4 regions of the Microbulbifer sp. ARAS458-1 genome follow, and region 2 is predicted to be linked to each of the others. Evidence: predicted binding sites of a transcription regulator. Region 2 holds the regulator's gene; each other region holds the start of a gene.
What was found. Region 2 encodes LexA, which represses DNA repair genes until DNA is damaged. Its sites were predicted from a motif close to ACTGTNTNTANANACAGT; they were not measured.

Region 1 (7,421 bases), 1.9 Mb from region 2:
AGGCCAGCCAGCGCTGCTGGTTCTGTTGCAGGCGATCTCCGGGGCCCTTGACTTCCACCAGTTCGTAACCTGCGGACGCGGGAAACAGAATCAGGTCCGGCAGGCCGCTGCGGTGGTGGGCAATATCGCCGAGCAGGCGACGAAAGATGGCCAGCCAGTGTTCCGTGGGAATCCGTTCCAACGCCTGCTCTAGCAGAGTCTCCGGCAGGGCTTCCCAGAACACCAGTGGGTTGGCGATACCGCGCTTTTCACGAAAATGTCGCCACACCCATTTATCCAGGTCGCCATTTTCAAGTTCGGCGAGCCGTTGTTCGAAGGCGGCGCAACGCTGTGGATAGAAATCCGCGGTGCGGAAATCGCTAGGGGCAATTTGAAAGGGATTGAAAAAGGCACCGGGAATCGGTGCGAACAAAATATCCCAGATGGCGAGGCCGAGCACACCGTTAAACAGGGTGTTTTCCACGTAGTGGCACTGGTCGCCGGTAGACGGCGCTGCAAGGTGGCTTGCCGCGAGCATTTCCACCCGCTCTTCGGAAGGCGCGAGCATTACTGTTTCCGTCACCGGTTTGTGTTTTTTCGGTGCTGGCCAGGCTCTAGCACTTTCGGTTTTCTTTGCGGTGCGGTGGGCAAACGCCTCCGCAAAGGTGGCCTCCGCTTCGTTGTACGGGGCAGTGAGAATTTCCGCACACAGTGCCAGGCCGCCCTGGATATCGCCACGGCTCACTGCAATCCGTGCGCGCCGCTCCCGTGCCGGTGGGCGACGGCACTGCCGGTATAGCTGCTCGGCTTCCTCCAGTGCGTTTAACCGCTCCAGCTGGCGCGCCAGCGTCAGACGCAGCCTGTCCAGGCGCCGCTGCAGGGTGCCGTCACCATCTATCCCCTGAGGTAATTCGCCTGCAATGGTAGTGATGGCCTCTGTATCTGCCGCCAGTGCGGCCTCGGCCTCCTGCAGGCACTGGTAATAGCGCAGGTGCTGTTCAACTTGCGCTCGTGTCTGGAATGGCAGTTGCTCCCGTTCCAGCGGGTAGTGTTCATAGCGGAAAAGTCCCAGGTCGCGCAACACATAGTCGGTTAGATCCTGGTTGAGGTTGCCGAAAAATAACAGCTTGAAGGTGTCAAAGTGCTCCGCCGCTTGCGCCGCCAGCAGAGGCTCACTGGTCAATCTACATTGAATTGTCGACGCGTCCTGCTTGCACAGCGCCTGCTCCACCGCCGGGCGCTTCAGAGATTTTGTAAGCGGCTCAAGACTGTGGGCGAGCAGTTCGTTTTTGGTAAACAGTGGCAGCAGTTCCCGCAACGGCAAAACCGGATTGCGCAGCAGCAGGCCGGCTTCAATCAATTCTTCGACGGCTGCGTCCAAATCACCGATCTCGCTGTAGGCAAGCTTGCGCTGCCTGAACAGCGCACCGGACGAGGAAGGCACACCCTTGCGGGACAGCAACCGCACATAGAGTCGCTGGCTATCCGGCTGCAGCCGTCGGAAAGTCTGGTAAAACCAACGCTCCTGCGCTGACAACAATTGCCCGTAGCGCGACACCACAAACTCCACCAGCGAGCGGAAATTGTCGAGGTAATAATCGGGTGTCAGTTCGGCAGGTTCGGCCATAGCGGAAGTGGGGTACTCGGCGGGGTTTTGCGTAATGCTGTATGGTTATACAGCATCGGCAGTGACGGGACAAACGTGGATGCGACCGTCTGGACATTCACCGCCTGGTGGCGCAAATACCGATTGCCCGGTAGGCTGACCGGCGGCCGAAAAGCAGGATTACACATGGCACAGACCGCTGAACAAGACATGATAAAAAGAAAGGTATGGCGCACGGATAAGGCCGGGGCCATCAGCCGCCTGACCCTGCGGGAAGAGCCGCTGGGCCCGATACAGGGTGAGCATATCCGTGTCGCGGTGCGTGCGGTGGGCCTCAATTTTGCCGATATCTTTGCCCTGACCGGTCTCTATTCCGCAACCCCGGAGGGCAGCTTTATTCCCGGGCTGGAGTTTGCCGGTGTTGTCATCGCGGTCGGCGACAGGGTGCAAACAGGGTTGCAGGTGGGAGATCGTGTTTACGGCTGTACCCGTTTTGGTGGCTACGCCACGGTGGTGGATGTCCCTCCGCAGCACTGCCGCCACATGCCAGATGAGTGGAGCTTTGCTGAGGGGGCCGCCTTTCCTGCACAGAGTCTGACCGCCTACTACGCGCTGACCAGTCTGGGCGCGGTGAAACCCGGGCAGCAGGTGCTGGTACAGAGTGCCGCCGGTGGCGTTGGTTTGCAGGCCATGCGTATGGCGGTGAGCATGGGGGCAAATCCCATTGGCACCGTGAGCTCGGAAAGTAAACGGCAGTTTCTCGCCGAACAGGGATTCAATGAAATCATCGTGCGCGGCAGTAACTTCGCCGGCCAGTTAAAGCAGCAATTAAATGATCGGCCATTGCACTGCGTGCTCGACGGCATCGGTGGGGAAATTCAGAAGCAATCGTTCGCCGCACTCGCGCCCACCGGCCGACTGGTAGTGTTCGGTGCAGCAGAATTTACCCCGGGTGACAAACCCAACTGGTTAAAAGCCGCCTGGCTGTATCTGAAGCGCCCCCGTTATGATGTCATGGATATGATCAGCAGCAACAGATCCGTATTGGCTTTCAACCTGATCTGGTTGTGGCAGGAACAGGCACTTTTTAGCGAGCTTTTAAATGGTTGTGCTGCGCTCGGATTATCTGCACCCCATATAGGTCACGAATTCGCGTTTACCCAGGCCCATGCCGCAATCGAACAGCTACGCAGTGGCCGCTCCGTGGGCAAGGTGATATTGAATGTCGGCAAATAATTCTGGCATCCGGATGCGGTTGCCATTTAATTTTTCCTTTTCTGTCATAAAGTCACGCTAGGCTGGCGGGCCAGATTTCATCACCAGGGAGCCGTCACCGTGACCAATCTCAAACGCCGCAGTTTTATCAAAGCTGCGTTAGCCACTACCGGCAGTGTCGCCGTATCCACACCGCTGCAGGCCATGAGCCGGCCGGAGTTACCCTCCAATGTCTCCTTTGATTACGGCGTGGCCAGTGGTGATCCCCTGCAGGACGCGGTGATTTTATGGACGCGGGCGACACCGCTGGACGCCAATCCCACCGGCCCGGTAAAAATTTCCTGGGAACTGGCCGAAGACGCGGGCTTTACCCGCGTACTGCGTGCCGGCACCGTGGAAACCGACCTGGCCCGGGACTATACCTCCAAGGTGGATGTGCGCGGCCTGAAGCCGAATACCCGTTATTACTATCGCTTTAGCGGTGCCAATGAGCAGAGCCCGGTCGGTCGTACCAAAACCTTGCCAGAGGATGAGGTTGACCAGATAAAACTGGCGATTTTCTCCTGCTCCAATTATCCCGCGGGCTATTTCAATGTGTATCAGCTGGCCGCCCAGGCGGATGACTGGGATGCGGTACTGCACCTTGGTGATTACATCTACGAATACGGCGATGGCGGCTACGCCACGCAGAACGCCGCAAAGATCGGCCGCGCGCTGCCGCAAGACAACAGCGGCGAGATCCTGACGCTGACGGATTACCGCAAACGCTACGCACTCTACCGCACCGATGCAGGCCTGCAGGCACTGCACGCCGCCGCGCCGTTTATTGCGGTGTGGGACGACCACGAGGTGACCAACGACACCTGGAAAGGCGGTGCCGAAAACCACAGTGCCGATGAAGGGGATTTCTATTCCCGCCGCGCCGCCGCGGTGCAGGCGTACTACGAGTGGTTGCCCATCCGCCCACCCATGGGTGAGACCAACCCCCAGATTTACCGCAGCTTCCAGTTTGGTGATCTGCTGGATCTGCATATGCTGGACACCCGGGTAATCGGTCGCGATCAGCAACTGCAGTTTGCCAACTACATGGACGAGAAAGGGAATTTTGATACCCGCGCATTCAGTCTGGATGTGGCGAGCCCAAGCCGCACCCTGTTGGGAGAGGAGCAGCGCAAATGGCTGCGCAAGACGCTGGCCCGCTCCAAGGGGCAGTGGCAGGTACTGGGCCAGCAGGTACTGATGGGCCGTATGCACTTGCCCGTGGAGCTGATGACCAGCTTCTACCGGGGCGGAGACAAAAATCTGACCTCGGAACTGATTGGCCTGAAAGCCGCAAGCCTGCGCGGTGAGCAGCTCAGCGAACAGCAGCTACAGCGTTTACAGAATGCGGTACCTTATAACCTCGATGCCTGGGACGGTTATGCGGTGGAGCGGGAAACCCTGTATCAGGAAGTGCGCGAGCAGGGTAAGAATCTGGTAGTGGTAGCGGGAGATACCCACAATGCCTGGTATAACCACCTGAAAGACAACGATGGCCGCATGGTGGGCCTCGAGTTCGGAACCCCCAGCGTGACTTCTCCGGGTATGGAAACCTACCTGAAACTGGATGAACGGTCTGCAAAAGAGCTGGCGCGGGGCATGTCGGTGCTGGTGGATGATCTGCAGTACTGCAACCTGCACCAGCGGGGTTTTATGGCGCTCACCTTCCGCCGCGATGGAATCGAAGCGGAGTGGAAGTATATCGACAATATCGACAGCACCGAGTTTGCCGAGGTCGACAGCCACCGGGTGACACACAAACTGGTGTAGTTTCCCGATCGGCAATTTATTCTGTCGCAAACAAAAAAAGCCAGCACCGGGTGCTGGCTTTTTTTGTGGTCTGGCGTCTGGACTCCGCCAGGCAGGGAATCAGAATGCGCCGAAACGCTTGTTGAATTCCACACTGACCATACGCGGTGCACCCTCGATGTAGGTGGGGAAGCCGAAGGCGCCGCCGGTATTACCCGCATCCATGATGTACTCCTCGTCCAGCAGATTGCTGGCTGCCAGGGTAAGTACCCAGTTGCGATCACTGGCGGCAATGCCCGCGCGCAGACTCAGCAGATCCACCGCATCTTCTTCGTACTGATTGGCGATATCGAAGTACACGGAAGAGCGATAACTCCAGTTGCCGCTGCTGGTGAACAGCAGTGCGCCGTTGATCGGTGTTTCATAAATGTAACCCAGTGCGGCGGTCAGTTCCGGCTGCAGGCGGAACTGGTTGCCGGCATAGCTGCCGTTGCCGGAATCGTCGTCGATACCCGCATCAATCCAGGCGGCGTTGGCCAGGATCTGCAGCTGTTCTGTGGGATACCAGCGCAGTTCCGCTTCCAGACCGGTGTTGGTAGCGGAGCCCGCATTTTCCGTGCGGCTCTGGCCGCTTTCCTGATCCACCACATTGACCTGGAAATTTTCGTAATTCTGGTAGAAAGCCGCCAGGGTGTAATCCAGTGGTGTATCGCCCAGGCGCCCCTTGATACCCAGCTCGTAGTTGTCGATCTCCTCTGAAGGCAGAATGCTCTCGCTACCGGAGGACATATCCACAACTTCAGAGCGCTCGCCGCGGGACACGGTGCCGTAAACATTTATGTTATCGCTGACGCTGTAGAGCAGGTTGAAGCGCGGCAGCACGGCGGAGTTATCGGTATCCCCCTGAATGAGGATGCCATCGGTGTTGGGCAGCAGGCCGAAGAAAAGGTCGCTGTCGATGCCCAGAGCTGCGAGCAGCATGGAATTGGGCAGGGTGCTGACATAGCCGGACTCGCGTTCTTCCTGCACCAGTCGTACGCCGGCGGTGGCCTCGAGACGTGAGCTGATCTGATAGGCGACGTCCGCGAACAGGTTGAGGTTGCTGTTGTCGGCGGTATTGGTGAACTCGCTTTCATACAGCAGCTCAGATACTGCGCCACCAGTGAGCAGGGCAGTGGTATCGACATTACAGCCGGCAATACCAGCCGCGGCGAGACCGCCGGAACAGCTCAGGAAGGTGCCTTCGTCACTGGCGTAACCCACCGATTGCTGCGCGCTTTCTGTGAAATAGCTGGCGCCGACAAAGCCGTTGATCTTGTCACCGCTGAAATTCAGGCGCAGTTCGTGGCTGGTCTGGTCACCGGTGGCGTCTTCGGAAAAGTTCAGCATCTCAAACCCGGTGCCGTCAGCGTCGAAGGCTTCCAGAGAGTCGTAATCGCGCTGTGCGCCGATATAGGTGAGCGCGAGCTGGTCGTTCAGGTCCCAGCTGAGCGTCGCATTGAAATCGCTTACGGTGCGGTCCACACCCACGTCGTTCATGCCCAGTACGTTATTGTCCGGAACACTGAGGGCGGCGTTGTCGGTGAACAGCAGTTCGCGGCTGACAAACGCCGTGCCGGGATCGGTGGCTTCATCGTGGTTGTATACCAGGTCAATGGTCAGATCGTCGCTGGGGGTGATGCGCAGGCTCGGGCGAAACGCCTGGCGTTCATAGCCGTTCAGATCCGCCTCGCCGCTGGTATTTTCCACGTAGCCGGCGCGCTCGCGACTGGTAAAGGCCACGCGCCCCTGCACTATGTCATTACCGCCGGTCACCATGCCCTCGACTTTCTGCATATCGAAGTTGCCCGCTGCCGCCGTCAGGGACGAGGCAAATTCCTGCTGGGGCTTTGCGGTGATAAAACTCATGGCGCCGATGGAGGCTGCGGTGCCGAACAGGGTGGCCTGCGGTCCTTTCACCACCTCGATACGCTCCATGTCGTACACCTCGAAATAGGAGGCGCGCGAGCGCGATACATCGGTGCCGTTCAGATAGACCGAAACCCGCGCAGCGCCCGGCGCGCTGCCATCGTCCGAGGTGAGACCGCGGATCACATAGCCGTTGTTGTTGACGCTCTGCTGCTGCACCACCAGGCCGGGCACCATATCCGACAGGGTGTCGAAGCGGTCGATACCCAGCGCTTCCAGGGTATCGCCATCCAGGCTGCTGATGGTTACCGGCACGTCCACGATGGACTGGGAGCGCTTTTGCGCGGTGACAATCACTTCCTCGATGTCTTCCGGCGCGGTCTGCGCCACTGCAGGCGCGGCAGAGGCCGCGATCAGGGTAGCGAGGATGGAAACGGGAAATTTCCCCCGGAAAAGATGATTCATGGTAACTCCAGCGTTGATGGTCTATGCAAAAAGCCGGATGTTAGAGAGCAAATGCGTCGGGGCTGTGACTGGAATATGACATTCGTTCGCAACAGCCTTTTGCCAGACGATATTGGCTGGCGTTATTTTGATCGCCGCGCCCATGGCGACGACCCCGCTGGGCTGGTGAGAGATATCCAGCAGATATTCACAGGTCTACCCCGGGAAACTGTGGGGAACTTCATTGTGGATAACCGTGTGCGCAGACGGGGATATATCCACATCGACTTTAAATAAGCCGTATCTTCAGTCTGCTTGACCGGCGTGATGGGAAAACCACTGAGCAACTTGTCGACAGTCGCTGCAGCCAGGTGGCCGTAAGCGCATTGAAAGGCTACAACGCTGTGTAGGGGAGTCGATACCCTGAGGAGGCCGAAAGAATGCAGGTTGAAACGTGTCGCATATACGAAGACGGGACTAC
Region 2 (7,421 bases):
CTTGTAGCCGTCGCCGCGGATGCTGCGGTAGTGAACAAAAATATCTTCCGAACCTTCCGAGCTGGTGATAAAGCCATAACCCCGGGCATTGTTAAACCACTTCACGGTACCCGTAACGCGATCACTCATTAAGCCAACCTCATTTATTGTTATTGCGTTCGCCCCGGTTGCGGGCGACTCGCCTACCCCAATTGCGGTGACCGTACCCGATATAAAACTCCAATATCGCAAGGCCGGCCACTGTCTCGAAGCACCTGCTCGACATCGCGAGCAGGTCGTTACCGATTCTTAGATAAAACTGCGCCAGTGTCTAGGTTTGCACGTGAAATTAATGTTACTTCCCATGCACAATGCGCAACATATCACCAATTTGGTAACGAAAGTGCCACACTTTTTGACATTTCATGCTCTTTCGCCCCAAATCCCGATTCAGACCAGACGCACAATCCTGTCTTTCCTTGCGCAACCATGGTTTTGCGCAAGTCAGGCACCGACGGGGCTCGACGGTTCCGCACGCCGATCGCTCAAGGCCAGCTCGGGAATGTCGGCAATATGCAGAGTCGATGTCGGGAAGGCACAGGAAGCGCCCTGATCCTCGACAATCTTCAGAATCTTCAGCAATACATCCTGCTTGATTTCGTGATAGCGCACCCAGTCGGTGGTCTTGGTAAATGTGTAAATAAAGAAATCCAGGGACGAAGGCGCAAACGAATTGAAGTTTACGATCAAGGTCTGATTGGTATCAATCTCAGGATGATTCTCGAGCATGGTGCGCACCTCTTTAACGATGGGCGCCATTTTCTGTGCGTCGTCATAACGAATACCAATCGTTTCGTAAATTCGACGATTCAGCATTCGGGATGGGTTTTCTACCGATATCTGGGTAAACACCCCATTGGGTATGTAGAGCGGACGCTTGTCGAAAGTGCGAATACGTGTGAGGCGCCAGCCGATATCTTCCACTGTGCCCTCGATTTCCTTTTCTGGTGAGCGCACCCAGTCTCCCACTTTGAATGGTCGATCCAGATAGATCATCAAACCACCGAAGAAATTCGCCAGCAAATCTTTCGCCGCAAAGCCGATCGCGAGGCCGCCGATGCCCCCCATCGCCAGAATACCGCTGAGGTTGTAGCCCAGCCGCTCCATGACAACCATTGCCGCGGTAATCAGAATAGAAGCGCGAACCAACTTGCCAATCGCACGTACGGTGGTGGTATCGATGGGTTTGCGTGTATAGCGTGGGTCCGCCATGTTCTGCTCGACTTCTTTTGCAAATCGCAGCGCAAACCAGGTAACCACCACGACAAACCCGATGGCCCGCGGCTTACCTTCGAGCCAGAGCAGGAGCTCGGCGCCGGTGGCATCACCGGCACGGGCGGCGGCGAACGTGAGCCCCAACAACCAGACCAGAATCGACGCGGGCGGATTGATCGAATTGACCAACGCATCATCCCACGGGTTGACAGTGCGCTCGGCGCGCTCCCGCAGCCGGTTGACAAAAATTCCAAGAATCCACGATGCGGTTGCCGTAATTAATACGATGACGAATACTTCGGCAATCCAGAAGCGGTCATCCCCCACCAGGGAGCGCAAAAACGCTATAACTGACTCCACAAACAACTCCATTGGCTACTGACTTTATTGCTGTGCTCACTAACACGCGCTGTGTTTTTATCAAAGATTGAGCGGTATTTACATCCAGGAGGCCAGCCACTGACGGGTTTCCTGCCAGCGCGGACTAGCCTCCAACGCCTCCCAGGATTGAATTTTCGCACGGCCACGCATGCGCTCCAGTCGCTGACTGGATGCAGGATCTGGCGTAAAACCCTCCAGCGCTTCCAATACCTCTTTTGCACCGGCGCGATTGTTACACACAACGCCCATGTCACACCCCGCAGCCATAGCCGCGTGAATTCGCTCCCGGTAGCCGCCGGCGGCGCCAGCCCCCTCCATGGTCAGATCGTCGCTGAAAATCACACCATCAAACTTGAGACGTTTGCGCAGGATCTCCTGTAACCAGAAGCGCGAAAAGCCCACCGGATTTTCATCCACCCGGGCAAAGCGAATATGTGCGGGCATTACCGCCTCCAGCTCGCCGGCAGCAATACACTCGCTAAAAGGCGTGCAATCGGTAGCCATAACCTCTTCCAGGGAGCGCTGATCCACCGGCAGTTCTTCATGGCTATCTTCCAGCACCTGCCCATGCCCAGGGAAGTGCTTGCCGGTAGTCGCCATGCCGGCGTCGTGCATCCCCGCCATAAAGGGGCGGGCTTTCTCCGCCAGCTGCAGTGGGTCCTGCGCAAAACTGCGGTCGCCAACAATGCGACAGAAGTCATCGTCCGCATCCAGTACCGGTGCAAAACTGAAATCGATGCCAACCGCCAGTAACTCCGCGGCCAGCAGCCAGCCCACATCTTGCAACTGCTGCTTGTCGGCGCGCGCGCTCAGCGCCTGCATAGACGGGATACGGGTAAACGAATCGCGGAAGCGCTGCACTCGCCCACCCTCCTGATCCACCGCCAACAGGATTTCAGGGCGCACAGCGCGAATTTCTTCAATCAGCGCCTCCAGCTGCGGACGGCTTTCAAAATTGCGCGCGAAAAAAATCAATCCACCGACATGGGGGTGCTGCAACAACGCGCGGTCTTCGTCGGTGAGGGAGTGCCCCTCCACATCAATCATTACCGGGCCAATCGGCTTAGACATCGGCATGAACTCCAAGATGAATTAACGGTTGTCGCCGGTACTGCCCCCCGGCGCACTAGCCCCCGGAACCTGTCCCGACCCCACTCCTGGCATTGGCGCGGTCAGCATGGCCACTGCGGCCGGCGCCAGGCGCGCCAGGGTTTCTTCCAAGCTACTCTCGGCGCCAAAATCTTCCCGAAGGATAGCTTCAATGGCGTCAAAGCTCGAAAGAGAAAACACTGTGGCGCCGAGCATAAAGTAAAGACGCCAATAAAAGGTCACTGGATCGACATGGGGCAGGGCCGCCGCCAGCTGCCCCGCGAAACGCCGGTAGCTGTCACCGTAGCGAGAGACGATAAATCGCCGCAGATGGCCCTGAGATTGGGTGTAAGCCAGCCCGAGCAAGCGCATAAAGCGCTTGGGATCGCGCCCCTGACTGGCAAGACCGGCCAAAGCAACGCGGTAGAGGCTCTGCAGGAGGTCATCCAGCTGTAAAGGTTCGCTGGCCGCGCCCCGCCGGGTCAGCTCGCGATTCAGAATTTCCGTAAAAGGTGTAAGAAAGCGCTCGAAAACCGCCTGAATCAACTCTTTTTTAGAACCAAAATGGTAATTCACCGCCGCCAGGTTCACCCCGGCAGTACTCGTGATGGTACGCAGCGAGGTCTCCGTGAAGCCTCGCTCTGCGAACAGAACTTCCGCGGCGTCCAGAATACGATGGACCGTGTCTGTCTGACTCATGCCGATTTCACACCAATTCAAACCAACAATTAAAACGCTCGTTTTACCCGGAGACTAGCATATACCGCCAGCGATGAAACCTGCGCTATTGCGTTGCCCCTCGCAGAAAGCCCCAGTACAGAGTGCGCCGCCAAAGTACCAAGCCCGCAACCGGCACATTAGAACGGGTATATCGGCTCTGAAAGCGCCGGGAAGGAACCGAAGGCGGACACATCACAACAGTAATAGAGGAGGAGCATGCCATGGCACGAATCGCTCCGGAAATTGGCAATTGGTTTGAAAATTTCGACACAGGCGACCTCTTCGAAGTGGTTGCCGTAGACCACCCCGCGCGCACCATAGAAATCCAGTATGTCGACGGGAGCCTGGATGAAATCGATTTCCAGAACTGGCCTGGGATGCCGGTCATCGGCGCAGCCGCGCCGGAAGATCCAAACGCCGGGTACGGCACCGTTGCGGATGAAATGCAGGACGAGGAAGACGCCGGCTACCGCAGTCCGATTTTCTCCCCTGCACAGAGTGCAATCGATCGCCTGGAGGGTGAATCCTTTCCCGGTACCGACGAGGGGTTCTGACCGACTCCGGCCATAACTGGCAACCACAGTACGGCACTTGTGCAAAGCACCGTGTGCTCCGTCGGCACAGATTCCAAATCTTCGGATAATCGGCACTTGATTGCGCGCCCCTGAAATCTGTATATAATCACAGCAACTGTATAAAAATACAGACAACAGGAAGGCGCTCATGACAAACCTCACCGCACGCCAGGCTCAGGTACTGGAATTGATCAAATCCTATCTGGATGACACCGGCTACCCGCCCACCCGAGCCGAAATTGCCCAGGAGCTGGGCTTCCGCTCTCCCAATGCGGCGGAGGAGCACCTCAAAGCGCTGGCGCGTAAAGGCGCAATCGAAATGGTCGCCGGCGCATCCCGCGGTATCCGTATTCCCGATTACAACAGCGGCCTGCCTATCGTTGGCCGCGTGGCCGCCGGCAACCCGATTCTGGCGGAAGAAAATATCGAAGAGTATTGCGAGATTCCCGCCGAGTTTTTCCACCCACCGGCGGATTACCTGCTGCGGGTACATGGTATGAGCATGAAAGATGCCGGTATTCTTGACGGGGATTTACTGGCGGTACAGCGCACCGACAATATCCGCAACGGGCAGATTGTGGTCGCGCGCATCGAGGACGAAGTGACGGTAAAACGCTTCAAGCGACGCGGCAATCAGGCGACGGTGCAACTGCTGCCGGAGAACCAGGACTTTGATGTGATTGAAGTTGATATGCGGGATCGCAGCTTTGCCATTGAGGGTCTGGCGGTGGGTGTGATTCGACAGAATCCTATCTGATGTTGGCGGTGTAAGCGGCGAGCCCTCAGGTTTTCTGGATCCCGGCATTCGCCGGGTGGACAAATCGCCAAACATTCCGTGTCTCGTATTTCGAATATAAAAAAACAGGGCTTTAGCCCTGTTTTTTATGTCTGCGAATTAACCACAGAATGATCAGTGAATGGTGTGCTCGGTCAGATCCACGTCTTCTTCCTCGAACGGCTCCGGCTCCATCTCATTGATGTCCTGTACCGCTTCGATACCAGCCTCAAGCATGGCGCGGGCTACCGCCACCTTGTGTTCCCGCAGAAAGTGCTGGCTCTCGTCCGAGAAATGAATACGTACCAGCGGTTCCCCTTTGTGACCAGCGCGTCGCAGCGCCACATCACCATTGGACAACTCAATGATTTCGTAAGTCTCGGTAGACATTCACTTCTCCAGTAACCGCGTGATTTGGAGCAGTGTAACACAGCGGCGCCTGATTAATCAGCGGGCCGCAGGTGATAGGTTTCGCGACAGACGCTCACCACTCCTGACTGTGTGCCCGCTGGCGCTGAATCAACTCGGACAGGCTCCGGTGCCACTGTTGGACCCGCTCCCGGGTCAGAGCCTGCTCTGGTGCGACCTCAGCAGAATCCAGCTGACGCACGGGAATCATCGATTGAACGCCCACCGACGTGGTGGATTGTGCATGACCCGAGGACCCGGAGGCGCTCAACACCCATAACTTGTGCCAGGCGGCAAAGAGGCCTGCAAACCAGCTGTCCGGGTTTTCAGCGAGATTGACCAGTTCACTGGCCTCGCCGCTGAATTTGCCCCGCTGGGCCACCAGGTTTGCCAGCGCTTGAGCCGTTTGCGGCTCGGCACCTGCGGCGAACCCCAGCTGCATCTGATACCCCTGCTCCGCCAGAAACCCCCGGTATCCCCGCCACAATTGCAGAACCGCGGCCTCCAGCAGGGAAGCTTCCAGGAGAGGCGTATCGTCCACTTCGGCACTGGACTGCAGCAGCAGCTGTGCCTTGCGTAACGCCGACGCCACGGTACCGGTGTAGGGATTACTCAAACTGCATTACCCCCTAGTCTTTCTCCCAGATTTTCTGGATCCCGGCATGCGCCGGGATGACGGATAGCGGCCTCCCGGCCAATCACTTGGCCGGGGATTTTTTGGCTACTGCCTTTTTCTTCGCCGGCGCTTTTTTGGCTGCAGCTTTCTTGGCCGGTGCCTTTTTAGCGGCGGCCTTTTTCTTGGCCGGAGCTTTTTTCGCCGGGGCATCTACCTGCCACTTACCATCGCGATAGAACGCCTTCCAGCCCGTTGCCTTGCCCTCTTCTTCACTCTGGACGTACTGCTCCTGCGTCTTGCGGCTGAAGCGCACAACGGTGTCACGACCTTCGTTGTCTTCGGTAGGCGCCGAGAACAGGAAGCTGTACTTCGGATCGATCTCATCCTTATGTGGCAACAGCTCCTTGACCAGCGGAGCGCGGGTCTCGCGATTTTTCGGGAACTGGCTGGCGGCCAGGAACAAGCCGGATGCGCCGTCGCGGAGTATATAGGTATCCTCAACTTTCTCGCAGGCCAGTTCCGGCATGGGTACCGGATCCATTTTCGGCGGTGCTGGCTGACCACTCTTCAGGAGTTTGCGGGTGTTCTTGCAACTCTCGTTAGTACACCCGAAGTACTTGCCGAAGCGGCCGGACTTCAGCTGCATGTCCGACCCGCACTTGTCGCACTCGATCACCGGGCCGTCATAACCCTTGATCTTGAAGGTGCCCTTCTCCACTTCAAATCCACTGCAATCCGGGTTATTACCGCAGATATGCAGCTTGCGATGCTCGTCCACCAGGTAGTTATCCATGGCGGTGCCGCACTTGGGACAGCGGCGCTTATCCCGCAGCTGGCGGGTTTCCGCATCTTCGTCTTTCTCCGCATCAACCGCTTCTTCACCGGACACCAGGTTCATGGTGTTGGTACAGCGCTCTTTGGGCGGCAGCGCATAACCGGAACAGCCGAGGAAAACGCCGGTGGAGCCAGTGCGAATCTGCATGTGGCGACCGCATTTACTGCACTCGATATCCGTGTCCGTTGGCGAGTTGCGACGCATGCCGCCCTCTTTATCCTGAGCTTTCTCGAGCCGCTTGCTGAAGTCGGAATAGAATTCATTCAGCAGGTCTTTCCAGCCTTTCTTACCCTCCGCCACCGTATCCAGTGACTCTTCCAGGCTGGCGGTAAAACCGTAATCCATCAGATCAGTAAAGCTTTCACTCAATCGATCTGTGACGATATCGCCCATTTTCTCCGCGTAAAAACGACGGTTCTCCAGACGCACGTAGCCGCGGTCCTGGATGGTGGAAATAATGGATGCGTAGGTGGACGGACGGCCGATACCACGTTTTTCAAGCTCTTTTACCAGTGCCGCCTCACTGAAACGCGCCGGCGGCTTGGTGAAATGCTGTTTCGGATCCAGCTTTTTCAGATTCAGCTTTTCACCGACCTTGATGTCCGGCAGCACCAGATCTTCGTCTTTCTTGCTCTGCGCGGGCGCGACCTTCAGGAAACCGTCGAACCGGATGACGCGGCCACGGGTGCGCAGCTCAAAATCACCGGCAGTAACCACCACAGAGGTGGAGGTAAATTGTGCGGGAGTCATCTGACAGGCCACAAACTG
Region 3 (7,421 bases), 830 kb from region 2:
GGAATACTGAAGGGCTCTGACACGCACCGTCCTTAATTCGCCGACCGCGAACTGACTTTTTCTTGTTGATAGCGGTTTGGGTCACACCGGGAGGATTTCAACTCAAGTGGAGCCCTCCTGGCGATATTAGACGGACATGCTACAGGAACTAGACCGCTTCGTCAGGTGTGGCCAGCGACAATTGCGAGTCAGATTCGGTCGGGCTTGGGAATACCAAAGTGCTGGTAGGCCAGTGCAGTCACCACCCGGCCGCGGGGAGTGCGGGTCAGGTAGCCCTGCTGAATCAGGTAAGGTTCCAGCACATCCTCGATGGTATCGCGCTCCTCGCTGACCGCAGCCGCCAGGCTGTCGACCCCCACCGGACCGCCGTCAAACTTCTCGATCATGGTGAGCAGCATGCGGCGGTCGAGCTGATCGAAGCCGCTGGCATCCACGTTCAGCATGTTCAATGCCAGGTCCGCGGTTTCCGCACACACATGACCGTCGCTTTTCACTTCGGCGTAATCCCGTACCCGGCGCAGCAGACGGTTGGCGATACGCGGGGTGCCACGGGCGCGGCGCGCCACTTCGTGGGCACCCCCCTCATCCATCGCCACACCCATCAATCCGGCGGAGCGGGCGACAATACTGGTGAGATCTTCCACCGAGTAAAACTCGAGGCGCTGCACGATGCCGAAACGGTCGCGCAATGGCGAGGTGAGCAGCCCGGCTCGTGTGGTGGCCCCCACGAGGGTAAAGGGCGGCAAATCCAGCTTGATGGAACGCGCCGCCGGCCCCTCTCCGATCATGATATCCAGCTGATAGTCTTCCATGGCTGGATACAGCACCTCTTCCACATGAGGACTGAGACGGTGGATCTCGTCGATAAACAGCACGTCCCCGGGTTCGAGGTTGGTCATGATGGCGGCGAGATCACCGGCCTTCTCCAGCACCGGGCCGGAAGTGGTCTTGATTGCCACCCCCATTTCCGCGGCAATGATATTCGCCAGAGTGGTTTTACCGAGACCGGGCGGACCAAATACCAGGGTGTGGTCGAGCGCTTCTTTGCGCAGCTTGGCGGCCTGGATAAAGATTTCCATCTGCTCGCGCACCACCGGCTGACCTACATAGTCGGACAGGGTTTTGGGGCGCACGGCACGGTCGTACTGCTCTTCCTGGCCGGCAGGGCCCTGGGGTTCGGGGGCGATCAGGCGGTCGGCTTCAATCACGGGGTGCTCTCAATTTTTGCCAGCTTTTACGGATCAGGCCGGAGCCATGCTTTTCAGCGCCAGACGGATCAGGGTGGCGCTATCGGCTTCAGGCTGCTCTTTGGCAGCGCGGGCGACCATTTTACTGGCGTCTGTGGGTTTGTAACCCAGCGCAGCGAGCGCACTCTCCGCCTCACCGGCGTGGTCTATTTTGGGCTCGGCGTTGGTGGACATCAACGGGATATCGCCGAGGTCGCCGGCCTGTGGGGTAAGCTTGCCACGCAGTTCGATAATCAGCCGTTCGGCAGTTTTCTTGCCCACTCCGGGCACTTTCACCAAGGCCCCCACGTTGTCGTCTGCCACACAACGCGCCAGTGCGGCGCCGTCGAGGCCGGAGAGGATGGCGAGGGCCATTTTGGGGCCGACGCCGTTGACCTTGATGAGGGTGCGGAACAGTTGGCGGTCTGATTCGCGGATAAAGCCGAACAGCTGCTGGGAGGTTTCCGATACCGCCAGGTGGGTATGCAATTGCACATTGCCGCCCAGTTGAGGCAGTTCGAAAATGGTGGTCATGGGGGCCAACACTTCGTAGCCCACGCCCTGCACGTCGACGAGGAGTTGCGGGGGCTGTACTGCGGCCAGCTTGCCGGTGAGTCTTCCTATCATTGTTATTCCGAGGTTCAGTTCCAGTTCCCGGGCCCATTTAATTCAGGCTCCGGGGCGGCACTGCTACCGATATTTGTTCGCGAGACACGCCGTGAACCCATCCATGGGGGCTCTTCCGCGAGGTCCCTCTCGCGGAAGGTCTCGCGAACAAATATCGGTAGCAGCACCTTAATTTCTAACTTCAGTACATTGCCCAACAGCTGGGTAAGCCCCTCAAGCATCAAGCACGCTGAACTCTAATGCGAAGGTGTCACCGGTAGCGGAGCCGCCACCAAACGCCCCGACTGCGCGCCACGAAACCCGCCGCACCACCGAAGCCAAACTCAAGTAACACTAAGCCGCCCTCGCCGAAACCGAGTGCGACTCCCGGCAGAGGTTTGAATCAACGTCTGCATGGTATGCATATGACACAAGGCAACGGCCAGCGCGTCTGCAGCATCCTCCTGCGGAGAAGCGGGCAGCTTGAGCAGGGTTTTGACCATATGCTGCACCTGCAGCTTGTCGGCGCCACCATTACCTACCACCGCCTGCTTCACCTTGCGCGCTTCGTATTCCGAAACCGGTAGATCCGCGTGGGTGGCGGCGACGATGGCGGCGCCTCTGGCCTGGCCCAACTTTAACGCAGAGCCGGCGCTTTTCGACATAAACACGTTTTCGATCGCCATCTGCTGCGGCTGGTACTGCTGGGCAATCTGGCTGACGGCGTCAAATATGAGCTTCAGGCGCTCGGGCAGCGGGCCGTCGGGGAGTTTGATCACACCGCTGGCGACATAGCGGGCATTGGAGCGCTCCACGTCGATCAGGCCGTAACCGGTTTTGCGTGAGCCGGGATCGATGCCCAGAATGCGGGTCACGGCGGGCTGCCCCCTGTACATTTATACAATTGTTGACGGGAAGTTTCCCAAGGTGAGGACTGGGCGTCAAGGCGGGAAGAGGATATGCCCGGTCAGATACAAAAATGCCCCGCGGTGGCGGGGCATTCTGGGAGAAAGTCGGTCAAGGTTCAGCCCAGCTCTGCCATCACCTCTTCCGGGATCTCCGCATTGGAGTACACATTCTGTACGTCGTCCAGGTCCTCCAGCATATCCACCAGTGCCATCACCTTTTCCGCACCGTCTTTATCCATGGGCACAGTAGTAGACGGAATCATGGCGATTTCGGCATTGTCCGGCTTGAAACCCGCTTCGGTCAGTGCATCTTTCACCGACATATAATCGGTGAATTCGGTAGTAACCTCGATACTGCCATCATCGTTGCTCTGAATATCTTCCGCCCCTGCTTCCAGAGCCGCTTCCATCAGAGCATCTTCATCTACGCCTGGCTCGTAGTACATCTGCCCCTTGCGCGAAAACAGATAGGCCACCGAACCATCGGTTCCCAGATTGCCACCGCGCTTGGTGAACGCGTGGCGGACCTCCGCAACCGTGCGATTGCGGTTGTCGGTGAGACACTCCACCAGAATTGCCACACCTCCGACACCGTACCCCTCGTAGGTCACCGCCTCGTAGTTTTCCCCATCGGTATTACCAGCGCCGCGGGCGATGGCCTTGTCGATGGTGTCGCGCTTCATGTTCGCGCCCAGAGCTTTATCAATGGTGGCGCGCAGTGTGGGGTTGTCATCCGGGTTGGCACCGCCTTTCGCGGCTACGGTGAGCTCGCGAATGATCTTGGTGAAAACCTTACCGCGCTTGGCGTCCTGGGCGGCCTTGCGGTGCTTGATGTTGGCCCATTTACTGTGTCCTGCCATCGATAAATCTCCGGTCTTTCTACTATTTCTGGCTATTGCAAAGTTCGTCACCCCGGCGCAGGCCGAGGTCCTGCGCACTGGACTCCCTACCGGATCGAGTCCGGCATGACGCAAAGGCGCCGGAATGACGATGAAGAAAACTTAGCCTTTAACCTACCTGCTCTTCTTTCTGGCGCAGGCGGATGCTCAGCTCGCGCAGCTGCTTGGCGTCAACCGCTCCCGGAGCGTCAGTCATCACACAGGCGGCGCTCTGGGTTTTCGGGAAGGCGATGACGTCGCGGATGGAGTCGCTGTCGGTCATCAGCATCACCAGACGGTCGAGACCGAAGGCCAGGCCGCCGTGGGGCGGAGCACCGTACTTCAGTGCGTCCAGCAGGAAGCCGAACTTTTCGCGCTGCTCTTCGGCGTCGATGCCGAGAGCGCGGAATACGGTCTGTTGCATATCCTGGTTGTGGATACGGATGGAGCCACCGCCCAGCTCGGTGCCGTTTAGCACCATGTCGTAGGCGCGGGACAGAGCTTCCAGCGGGTTCTTTTCCAGCTCCTCTGCGGAACAGGAGGGCGCGGTGAACGGGTGGTGCAGCGCGGTAACACTGCCGTCGTCGTTCTCTTCAAACATCGGGAAGTCCACAACCCACAGGGGTGCCCACTCGGACACGTACAGATTCAGATCTTCACCCAGCTTGCAGCGCAGTGCGCCGAGAGCTTCGGAAACCACCTTGGCCTTGTCGGAGCCGAAGAAGATCAGGTCGCCATTCTCTGCCTGTACACGGTCGAGGATCGCCGCGCGCACGTCGTTGGGCAGGAACTTGACGATCGGGGACTGCAGGCCACCTTCCAGGTCAGACTTATCATTGACCTTAATGTAGGCCAGGCCCTTGGCGCCGTAGATAGACACGTACTTGGTGTAGTCGTCGATCTGCTTGCGGGTCAGCTTGTCGTTGCCACCGGGCAGTTTCAGCGCGGTCACACGGCCTTTCGGATCGTTGGCCGGGCCGGAGAACACCTTGAAGTCCACTTGTGTCATCAGATCCTTGATGTCCACCAGCTCCAGCGGGATGCGCAGATCCGGCTTGTCAGAACCGAATTTCGCCATCGCCTCACTGAACGGCATGCGTGGGAACTCGCCCAACTCGACGCCTTTCAGCTCTTTGAACAGCTTGCGAATCATGTTCTCGGTGATGGACATGATGGCGTTTTCATCGAGGAATGCGGTCTCGATGTCGATCTGGGTAAATTCCGGCTGACGGTCTGCGCGCAGGTCTTCGTCGCGGAAGCACTTGGCGATCTGGTAGTAGCGATCGAAGCCGGACACCATCAGCAGCTGCTTGAACAGCTGCGGGGACTGCGGCAGCGCGAAAAACTTGCCGGCATGAGTGCGGCTCGGCACCAGATAATCACGGGCGCCTTCCGGAGTTGCACGGGTCAGGATCGGGGTTTCGATATCCAAGAAACCTTCACCGTCCAGATAGTTACGGATGGCGTTGGTGATTTGGGAGCGGAAACGCAGGTTGCGCTGCATTTCATTGCGGCGCAGATCCAGGTAGCGGTACTTCAGGCGCACGTCTTCGCCCACCGCAGTGTGCTCATCCAGCTGGAACGGCGGGGTTTCCGCGCTATTGAGGATCTCCAACTGCAGGCCGTAAACCTCGATTTCACCGGTCTGCATGTTCGGATTGACCGCTTCCGGGGCGCGAGCGCGCACACGGCCGGTCACCTTCAGGACGTATTCACTGCGCACGCGGTCGGCGAGTTCAAAGTGCTCTGCGGCGTCAGGATCGAAGACCACCTGGGCGATGCCGTCGCGATCGCGCAGGTCGATAAAGATCACCCCACCGTGATCACGGCGGCGGTCTACCCAGCCACACAGAGTTACTTCGCGGTCAATATCGGCGGATCGCAGGGCGCCACAGTAGTCGGTGCGCATGGAGTCTTATTCCCTTAGTAGTATCGTCTTTGTTCAGCTTTTGCAGCTTAGCTGGCTTTGGCTTCCGAGCCACCGGATTTGCCGGAGGGCTTGGCAGCATCGCCGGCGAGATTTTTCTTGCTGCCGGTTTTGAAGTCGGTTTCGTACCAACCCCCACCCTTGAGGCGGAACCCGGCGGCACTGATTTTCTTGCTCAATTCCGCCTTGTTGCACGCGGGGCAGTCGGTCAGCGGAGCGTCGCTCATACGCTGCAGGGCTTCCATCTGGTGCCCACAGGCCTTGCATTGGTATTCATATATAGGCATGGCTAATACCCGGAATATAAAGGGGCGCAGATTATACATGAGCACTTGCGACGGAAGAAGGAGCCTGTTCACTGAAGCAACCCGGTGCTCGCGGTGCCCCCAGAGCCTGAGGTTTCCGGGCCATTTTTCGGCCAAAACCCTAAAAAAAAGCACTTTTTTTCTGTTTTAACCCCGTGCGCGCGGAAAAAAACTGGATATACTTCAGCTCAGTACTTGGGTATGCCGCGGCGGCGCCGCTGGACAAACCTTGATGTACACCCACTTTCACTGGAAAAAACACTTACATAAGGAAGGAAGCTAACATGGCCGCAAAGAAGAAAGCAGCTAAGAAAGCACCCGCCAAGAAGACTGCAGCCAAAAAGGCTCCAGCCAAGAAAGCAGCAGCCAAGGCCGCTCCGGCCAAGAAAGTGACTGCAATCAAAGAGAAATACACCAAAACCCAGATCCTGAACCAGATCGCCGAGAAGACCGAACTGTCTCGCAAGCAGGTTCAGTCTGTTCTGGACGAGCTGACCGATGTGATCGAAGGTCACGTTAAGAAGCGCGGCGTGGGCGAATTCGCACTGCCGGGCCTGCTGAAAATCACCACCGTGAAGAAGCCGGCCAAGAAAGCGCGCAAAGGCATCAACCCCTTCACCGGCGAAGAGACCATGTTCAAGGCCAAGCCTGCGAGCATCCAGGTTAAGATCCGCCCGCTGAAGAAGCTGAAGGAAATGGCTGAGTCCTGATTCTCGCCCCTTCTGCCACGAAAACCCCGCTTTTGCGGGGTTTTCTGTTTATAAGCCCCTGTTTACCCCCGATATAAAACCACTGCCGGCAGCTCCTCTACCAAAACGGGCCCTCGGCAGCGTAAAATGACCGCTCTAAAAATTTCCCGGACAGAATTAAGAAAGCACTATGCGCGCATCCCGCTACCTGATTGCCACCCAGAAAGAAACCCCTAATGACGCAGTGGTCATCAGCCATCAGCTGATGCTGCGCGCGGGCATGATCCGCCGCCTGTCTTCCGGGCTCTACACCTGGCTGCCTACCGGCCTGCGCGTACTGCGCAAGGTGGAGCGCATTGTGCGCGAAGAGATGAACAATGCCGGCGCACTGGAAGTGCTTATGCCGGTGGTACAGCCCGCCGAGCTGTGGGACGAATCCGGCCGCTGGCAGCAATACGGTCCCGAGCTGCTGCGAATTCAGGATCGTCACGACAATGCCTTCTGTCTGGGCCCCACCCACGAGGAAGTGATCACCGATCTGATTCGCACCGAGGTCAACAGCTACAAGCAGCTGCCGGCAAATTTCTACCAGATCCAGACCAAATTCCGCGATGAGATCCGCCCCCGCTTCGGTGTCATGCGCGCGCGCGAGTTCACCATGAAGGACGCCTACTCATTCCATCTGGGCGCTGATTCCCTGCAGGAAACCTACGATGTGATGCACGATGCCTACTGCCGCATCTTCGATCGCATCGGCCTCGACTACCGCCCGGTACTGGCGGATACCGGATCTATCGGCGGTTCGCACTCCCACGAATTCCACGTGCTGGCCCAGAGCGGCGAAGACGATATCGCCTTCTCTACCGAGAGTCGTTACGCCGC
Region 4 (7,421 bases), 1.4 Mb from region 2:
CACCGGGGGGGTGTAGTCTCCGGGATATTTACCCACTTTGGTCCCATAGAACTCGCCAAAGCGTGCCAGCTCCCGGGCCAGGTTTTCCCCCATCTCCATGACCGGTCCCAGTCCGGCCTCCTTGCGTGCGAAATCGATAAAGCCACACACCACGGGCACCGCGGCGCCGCGGGCGATATGGTAGAAGCCGGTTTTCCAGCGCTCGGCTTTGCCGCGGGTGCCCTCCGGCGGCACCGCGATCACCAGTTGGTCGCGCGCCTTATACTGGTTGATGGTGGCCTCCACCAGATTGTTGGCTTTGCTGCGATCCACCGCAATACCGCCAAACCAGCGCATGACGCCACCCAGAGGAAACGGAAATAGCTTGTCTTTGCCCATCCACTGTGGATTTACCTTCAGCTTCAGCGCCGCAAGGATAAAGAAGTAGCCGTCCCAGTTGGAAGTGTGGGGAGCGGCCAGCATCACGTATTTTTTCAGTTTCAGTGCGCGCTCGTCAGCGACGACCTTCCAGCCGTGCAGCCGGAGCAGCAGGCGCGCCAGTAGCCGCAGACAGGGGGTGAGAATAGGGGTGTTGAATATGGTGGTTTGCATGCTGAGACCGAGTTCTTTGCCCGTCAGTGTAGTTGTATCCCCGGTGGGGCTTGGTTGCGGGCCGGGCAGTATAAAGTGAATCTGCCGCCACTTTCGGTCAATTTCGGTCCCGCAGCCGGGTTAGTTGTGACCGGCCAGACGGATTGCTGGCTGATGGCCTACTAATGCGGTGCGGGTTCTGTTGTGCGGATCAGGCCCGCGCCAGCATCTCTTCGGCGTGAGCGAGGGACTGTGCGGTGGCTTCACCGCCCAGCATACGTGCCACTTCCGCGCTGCGTTCGCCATTCTTCAGTTCCCGCAGGGCGACGAACGCGGCTTCTCCATCGCTGTGTTTCTCCACCAGATACTGCCGGTGTGCGCGGGCGGCCACCTGTGCCAGGTGGGTAACACAAATCACCTGGCCCCGTTCTCCCAGTTGGCGCAACAACTTGCCCACTACATCGCCGGTGGCACCACCGATGCCTACGTCTACCTCGTCGAACACCAGGGTAGGGGTGCGGGAGGTCTGTGCAGTAACCACTTGAATCGCCAGGCTGACCCGGGACAGCTCGCCGCCGGAGGCGATCTTGCCCAGCGCCCGCGGCGGTTGGCCGGGGTTGGTGGCGATCAGGATTTCCACTTCTTCCAGGCCGGTAGCGCTGGGCTTCTCCAGTGCGGTGAGTGCCAGTTCTACCCGCGCGTGGGGCATGGCCAGATCCGCCAGCTGGCTGTTTACCGCATCCGCCAGCTTTTTCGCAGCGGCGGTGCGCAGTTTGCTGAGCTTGCCGGCGGCCTTGCGGAAATCCTGCTCCAGGCGCTCGCACTCCCCAGCGAGTTTGTCGAGGGCGTCCGGCGCGCCGATTTCTTCCAGCTCCTGCTGCCACTGCTGTTGCAGTTCCGGCAGCTGATCCGGCTGGACGCGGTGTTTACGGGCGATGGAATAGATCGCGGACAGACGTTCTTCCACTTCTGCCAGTCGTTCCGGGTCCATTTCAAAGCGATCGATATGCCGCGACAGGGTGCTGCCGGCCTCGTCGATCTGGATACGCGCGCTGTCGAGCATCTGCGCCACTTCCGCCAGTGCCGGGCTCTGTTCCGGCATGGCACTGACCAGTTGCAGGGCGCGGTGGAGCTGTTCGGCGATATCGCCTTCGCCGCCGTTCAGCAGGGCGGCCAACTGGTAGCTGCCGTTCAGAATGTCACCGGCGTTGGCCAGCTGGCGCTGCTCGCTCTCCAGCTCTTCCAGCTCGTGCGGTTTCAGGTCCAGTTGTTCCAGCTCCTGCAGCTGATATTCCAGCAGGTCCCGGCGGGCCTGGGTTTCCTCGGCGCTGTCGGCCAGCTTGCGGTAGCGACGGTACTGGTCCTGCCAGGTTTTGTAGTGAATGCGCACTTCGGCGCTCTGCGCCTCGGCGTGGGCGTATTCGTCCAGCAGGCGGCGATGAGTGTCTTTCTTCAGTAGTGACTGGTGCTCGTGCTGGCTGTGGATATCGATCAGCTGTTCACCGAGAGTGCGCAGCTGCATCAGGGTCACCGGCTGGCCATTGATATAGGCGCGGGAGCGACCGTCGGCACTGATGGTGCGGCGCAGGATCACTTCGCGCCCGGCGTCCATTTCCTGCTCTTCCAGCCAGCTGCGGGCATCCTCATATGCGCTGATATCGAAAGTGGCGTGGATGTCTGCCCGTTTGGCGCCGGCTCGGACCAGCTCACCGTTGCCGCGGTCCCCCAGGGCGAGGCCAAGGGCATCGAGGGTGATGGACTTGCCCGCGCCGGTCTCCCCAGTGAGGGTGCTGGTGCCCGGACCAAACTCCAGCTCCAGCTGGTCGACGAGGGTGAACTGACTGATAGACAGATGCAGCAACATGGAAATGTGATCGCCGTTGGTAGATTGGATAAGTAGTGGTTGTTTATACAGTATTTATCGAGGGGGTTTCAATCTCCCCGCGGGCTAATTGAGAGGTAATCAACTTAGTCACGGGGCGGGTGCCACATTATCCTCCCAGCATCACTCGGTATGGGACGATCACTTGAAGTGGCTGCTGATGCCCCCATATAGCCACCTCACCGGTGGCGGTGTCGCTGACGGTGTATATCCATTTTGACCAATTGGCAGTAGTCCGACGGACACAGACGGAGAAAGCAGTGGCCAAAGAGCGCAGCGAAGAAGAACAGATCGAGACTGGCGATCAGGTGGAGCAGGCCGCCGAGGTGGAAACCCCGAGCGCTGAAGAGCAGCAAGCCGCAGAAGAAGCGCTGGCGGAAGAACTGGCCGGTGACACCGGTGAAGAAAGTGCACTGGAGGAAGAAATCGCCTCCCTGCAACAACAGCTGGCGGACCATAAAGACATGGTGCTGCGCGCCCAGGCGGAGGTACAGAACGCCCGCCGTCGCGCCCAGCAGGATGTGGAAAAGGCCCACAAGTTCGGCGTGGAAAAGTTGATCAAGGAGCTGCTGCCGGTTGTGGATAACCTGGAGCGCGCACTCTCCTCTATCAATAGCGATGATGAGGCGCAAAAGGCGGTTGCGGAAGGCATTGAGCTGACCCAAAAGTCTTTTATCGACACCCTGACCAAGTCCGGCGTGGAAGTGATCGACCCGGCGGGTGAGCCCTTCGACCCCGAGCTGCACCAGGCCATGACCCAGGTGCCCAACCCGGATGTGGAGCCAAACACTGTTCTGGACTGCTTCCAGAAAGGCTACCGCCTGAACGGCCGCCTGGTGCGTCCGGCCATGGTGGTTGTCAGCAAAGCGCCATAAGGCCTTTCGCTTTTTCACCAGAAACCCTGCGGCGGCGCCCTTGAAATGTGAACGGCGGCACCAATATAAGCAGGCAACCGAATTAAACCGCGCAGCACCCGGCCACACAGAACAGAGCAGCGGCGCGCGCAGCAAAGTGAGGAATTAGAACATGGGTAAAATCATCGGCATCGACCTGGGTACCACCAACAGCTGTGTGGCGGTACTCGACGGCGACAAGGCCCGCGTTATCGAGAACGCGGAAGGCGACCGCACCACCCCATCCATCGTTGCGTTCACCGACGACAACGAAGTGCTGGTTGGCCAGTCCGCCAAGCGCCAGTCCGTCACCAACCCCAATAATACCCTGTACGCCGTCAAGCGTCTGATCGGTCGCAAGTTCAAAGACGACGTTGTGCAGAAAGACATCAAAATGGTGCCTTACTCCATCGTTGAAGCCGAGAACGGCGACGCCTGGGTAGAAGTGAAGGGCGACAAGAAAGCACCGCCGCAGATCTCTGCCGAAGTGCTGAAGAAAATGAAGAAAACCGCGGAAGACTTCCTCGGTGAGAAAGTAGACGCGGCGGTAATCACCGTACCGGCCTACTTCAACGACTCCCAGCGCCAGGCTACCAAAGACGCCGGCCGCATTGCCGGTCTGGACGTGAAGCGCATCATTAACGAGCCGACTGCGGCTGCGCTGGCCTACGGCATGGACAAAGCCGGCGGTGACCGCACCATCGCGGTTTACGACCTGGGTGGTGGTACCTTCGATATCTCCATCATTGAAATCGCCGACGTCGATGGCGAGAAGCAGTTTGAAGTACTGTCCACCAATGGTGACACCTTCCTCGGTGGTGAAGACTTCGACCTGCGCCTGATCGACTACCTGGCAGAGCAGTTCAAGAAAGAGCAGGGCATCGACCTGAAAGGCGACCCACTGGCCATGCAGCGCCTGAAAGAAGCCGCTGAAAAAGCCAAGATCGAGCTGTCGTCCAGCCAGCAGACCGAAGTGAACCTGCCGTACATCACCGCAGATGCCACCGGTCCCAAGCACCTGGTTGTAAAACTGACCCGCGCCAAGCTGGAAAGCCTGGTAGAAGACCTGGTTACCCGTTCCCTGGAGCCGGTAAAAACTGCCCTGGCCGACGCCGACCTGTCTGCCTCTGGCATCGATGAAGTGATCCTGGTGGGCGGTCAGACCCGCATGCCGCTGGTACAGTCCAAGGTCACCGAATTCTTCGGCAAAGAGCCGCGCAAAGACGTGAACCCGGATGAAGCCGTTGCCGTTGGTGCAGCGATTCAGGGCGCGGTGCTGGGCGGTGACGTGAAAGACGTACTGCTGCTGGACGTAACTCCGCTGACCCTGGGTATCGAAACCATGGGTGGCGTGGCGACTCCGCTGATCGACAAGAACACCACCATCCCGACCAAAAAGTCCCAGGTGTTCTCCACCGCTGACGACAACCAGACTGCCGTGACCATTCATGTGGTGCAGGGTGAGCGCAAGCAGGCGGCGCAGAACAAGTCCCTGGGTCGTTTCGACCTGGCCGATATCCCGCCGGCACCGCGCGGCATGCCGCAGATCGAAGTGACCTTCGACATCGATGCCAACGGCATCCTGCACGTGCACGCCAAAGACAAGGCCACCGGCAAAGAACAGTCCATCGTGATCAAGGCCTCTTCCGGCCTGTCCGATGAGGAGATCGAAAAAATGGTGCAGGACGCCGAGGCCAACGCCGAAGCGGACAAGCAGTTCGAGGAGCTGGTGACCACCCGCAACACTCTCGACGGCCTGATCTCTGCCACCAAGAAAACTCTGGAAGAAGCCGGTGACAAGGCGACTGCGGAAGAAAAGGCGGCCATCGACGCTGCGCTTGCAGAAGCCGAGGAAGCGGTGAAAGGCAACGACAAGGCGGCCATGGAAGCGGCTACCACCAAGCTGACCGAAGCCTCCGGCCCGGTTGCCCAGAAGATGTACGCAGAGCAGGCGCAAGCCGGCGAAGCCGCCGCAGAACAGGCCGAGCAGGCTCAGTCTTCTGGCGGTGATGATGCAGTGGACGCTGAGTTCGAAGAAGTCAAAGACGACAAGAAAGAAGACAAGTAACTCTTCACGAGTCAACGACTTGTCCTAACCCGCGCGGAGCTGGCTCCGGGCGGGTTGTAAAAAAGGCGCGGGGGCTAGCTTGAGCTTTCGCGCCTTCTGCAGTTTTAAGAAGAACACACAGAGCTATGTCCAAACGCGATTACTACGAAGTCCTTGGCGTCAGCAAAGGCGCGGACGAAAAGGAGCTGAAAAAAGCTTACCGCCGGGTGGCGATGAAATATCACCCGGACCGCAACCCCGACGACAAAGAGGCGGAAAACAAATTCAAAGAGGCCAACGAGGCCTACGAAGTGCTTTCCGATCCGCAAAAGAAAGCGGCCTACGATCAGTTCGGCCATGCCGGCGTTGACGGCCAGGCGGGCGGCGCCGGTGCCGGCGGCTTCGGTGGCTTCTCCGATATCTTCGGCGACGTGTTTGGCGATATCTTTGGTGGTGGTGCCGGTGGCGGCCGCCGCGGACCGGCGCGCGGTTCCGACCTGCGCTACGACCTGGACCTGGATCTGGAAGACGCGGTGCGCGGAACCACCGTCAAGATCAAGGTGCCGACCCTGGCCAACTGTGGCACCTGTCATGGCTCCGGTGCCAAGGCCGGTTCCAAACCCCAGACCTGCGGCACCTGTGGTGGTGCCGGTCAGGTGCGTATGCAGCAGGGCTTTTTCTCTGTCCAGCAGACCTGCCCCAACTGTCGCGGACGCGGTACCGTAATCACCGATCCCTGTGGCAGCTGTCACGGTCGCGGTCGCGTGGAAGAAACCAAAACCCTGTCGGTCAAGGTGCCGCCGGGTGTGGATACCGGTGATCGCATCCGCCTTGCCGGCGAAGGTGAAGCCGGTCCCGATGGCGGCCCGGCCGGTGACCTGTATGTGCAGGTCATGGTGCGCGAGCACGAGCTGTTCCAGCGCGATGGCAAAAACCTGTATTGCGAAGTACCCATCAGCTTTGCCACCGCTGCCCTCGGTGGCGAGATGGAAGTGCCGACCCTGGATGGCAAGGTCAAACTGAAGATTCCGGCAGAGAGCCAGACCGGCAAACTGTTCCGCCTGCGCGGCAAGGGTGTCACCCCGGTGCGCGGCGGCGCGCCGGGCGACCTGCTATGCCGTGTGGTAGTGGAAACGCCGGTGAACCTGTCTGCCAAGCAGAAAGAGCTGCTGGAAGAGTTTGCTGATACCCTGAGTGAAAAGAAAAATTCACCCCGCCAGACTGGCTGGTTTGAAGGGGTTAAGAATTTCTTTGGGGATATGAAGCTGTAAAGAAAGTTGAAAAACCCGGCGACACTGCCGGGTTTTTTTATGGGGCAACTGTGCGCTGCGGCTTTATTTCGCAATGCCGGGAAGGAAACCTTTCCAGTACTTCATCATGTAATCGTCACGGGCTGCGGCAATGAAATCGCAAGCTCTACGCGTACTTTGGGCGTCTTGACGTTGATCCGGTTGTCCGTTCCGTCAGTCCGCCGGGAATCTTCCTCTATCGAAATGATTTCATTGTTTGGTTCTACCTGGTGAACTTTTCTCTCTGCTGAATTTATTCCGCTGTGTTTCCATGGGATTCAGATTACCTCTTCCTTCTGTATCAGCCTGTTGCTACAGCCAGCTGTGAATGAGTGTGATGAGAAAGCCTTCTTGAGTATTCGAATGTAAATGGTTATCATTCAATGTAATTGTTTCGAGGCTGCATCCAGGCTGTTGTTGTCGGATGCAGTTTGCTGTTTGGTTTACTAGTCTGGATCACTGGCAGATAGCGGTAAGTCCTTTGCCACAATCAATAAAGTTAAAGTGTAACGCAGGGAATTGAGTCCCACTCCTGCAATAAAAAGTCCGACCGGGGAAAGCACTTCGTTAGCAGGACGTACCTGCATTTTAAATACTAAGCCCTCAATACTGGATTTGCGAAATAGTCGGCGCTGGAGGTTGTGGCTTGATTGTTTTCGATACCGAGCATTTTCTGGTGTTATTTCGACAGTTCTAAACCTCAGTGCGCGACGCGTTAAGTTATTGATACCCCTGATATA

Region 1: a site for LexA is predicted at 1,643-1,660, ahead of AAFH99_RS02115 (VRR-NUC domain-containing protein). Genes of this name have one in related genera too.
Region 3: a site for LexA is predicted at 2,720-2,737, ahead of ruvC (crossover junction endodeoxyribonuclease RuvC). Genes of this name have one in related genera too.
Region 4: a site for LexA is predicted at 2,469-2,486, ahead of recN (DNA repair protein RecN). Genes of this name have one in related genera too.

Annotation. Positions count from the first base shown of each region.
Region 1 is NZ_CP155838.1:534,354-541,774, reverse strand. Features, by position in the region: gene AAFH99_RS02115 (VRR-NUC domain-containing protein) at 1-1,606, opposite strand, end outside; gene AAFH99_RS02110 (zinc-binding dehydrogenase) at 1,796-2,821, shown strand; gene AAFH99_RS02105 (alkaline phosphatase D family protein) at 2,921-4,609, shown strand; gene AAFH99_RS02100 (TonB-dependent receptor) at 4,709-6,961, opposite strand; gene AAFH99_RS02095 (hypothetical protein) at 7,013-7,237, shown strand; gene AAFH99_RS02090 (DUF488 domain-containing protein) at 7,381-7,421, shown strand, end outside.
Region 2 is NZ_CP155838.1:2,435,085-2,442,505, reverse strand. Features, by position in the region: gene AAFH99_RS10040 (cold-shock protein) at 1-129, opposite strand, end outside; gene AAFH99_RS10035 (mechanosensitive ion channel family protein) at 484-1,626, opposite strand; gene nagZ (beta-N-acetylhexosaminidase) at 1,693-2,706, opposite strand; gene AAFH99_RS10025 (TetR/AcrR family transcriptional regulator) at 2,728-3,423, opposite strand; gene AAFH99_RS10020 (DUF6763 family protein) at 3,666-3,998, shown strand; gene lexA (transcriptional repressor LexA) at 4,168-4,776, shown strand; gene AAFH99_RS10010 (hypothetical protein) at 4,930-5,184, opposite strand; gene AAFH99_RS10005 (DUF6586 family protein) at 5,279-5,818, opposite strand; gene topA (type I DNA topoisomerase) at 5,901-7,421, opposite strand, start outside.
Region 3 is NZ_CP155838.1:1,600,399-1,607,819, reverse strand. Features, by position in the region: gene ybgC (tol-pal system-associated acyl-CoA thioesterase) at 1-23, opposite strand, end outside; gene ruvB (Holliday junction branch migration DNA helicase RuvB) at 189-1,208, opposite strand; gene ruvA (Holliday junction branch migration protein RuvA) at 1,242-1,853, opposite strand; gene ruvC (crossover junction endodeoxyribonuclease RuvC) at 2,177-2,707, opposite strand; gene AAFH99_RS06540 (YebC/PmpR family DNA-binding transcriptional regulator) at 2,857-3,600, opposite strand; gene aspS (aspartate--tRNA ligase) at 3,749-5,527, opposite strand; gene AAFH99_RS06530 (FmdB family zinc ribbon protein) at 5,575-5,832, opposite strand; gene AAFH99_RS06525 (HU family DNA-binding protein) at 6,135-6,560, shown strand; gene AAFH99_RS06520 (proline--tRNA ligase) at 6,730-7,421, shown strand, end outside.
Region 4 is NZ_CP155838.1:3,809,750-3,817,170, reverse strand. Features, by position in the region: gene AAFH99_RS15905 (1-acyl-sn-glycerol-3-phosphate acyltransferase) at 1-591, opposite strand, end outside; gene recN (DNA repair protein RecN) at 782-2,434, opposite strand; gene grpE (nucleotide exchange factor GrpE) at 2,713-3,327, shown strand; gene dnaK (molecular chaperone DnaK) at 3,479-5,413, shown strand; gene dnaJ (molecular chaperone DnaJ) at 5,539-6,663, shown strand.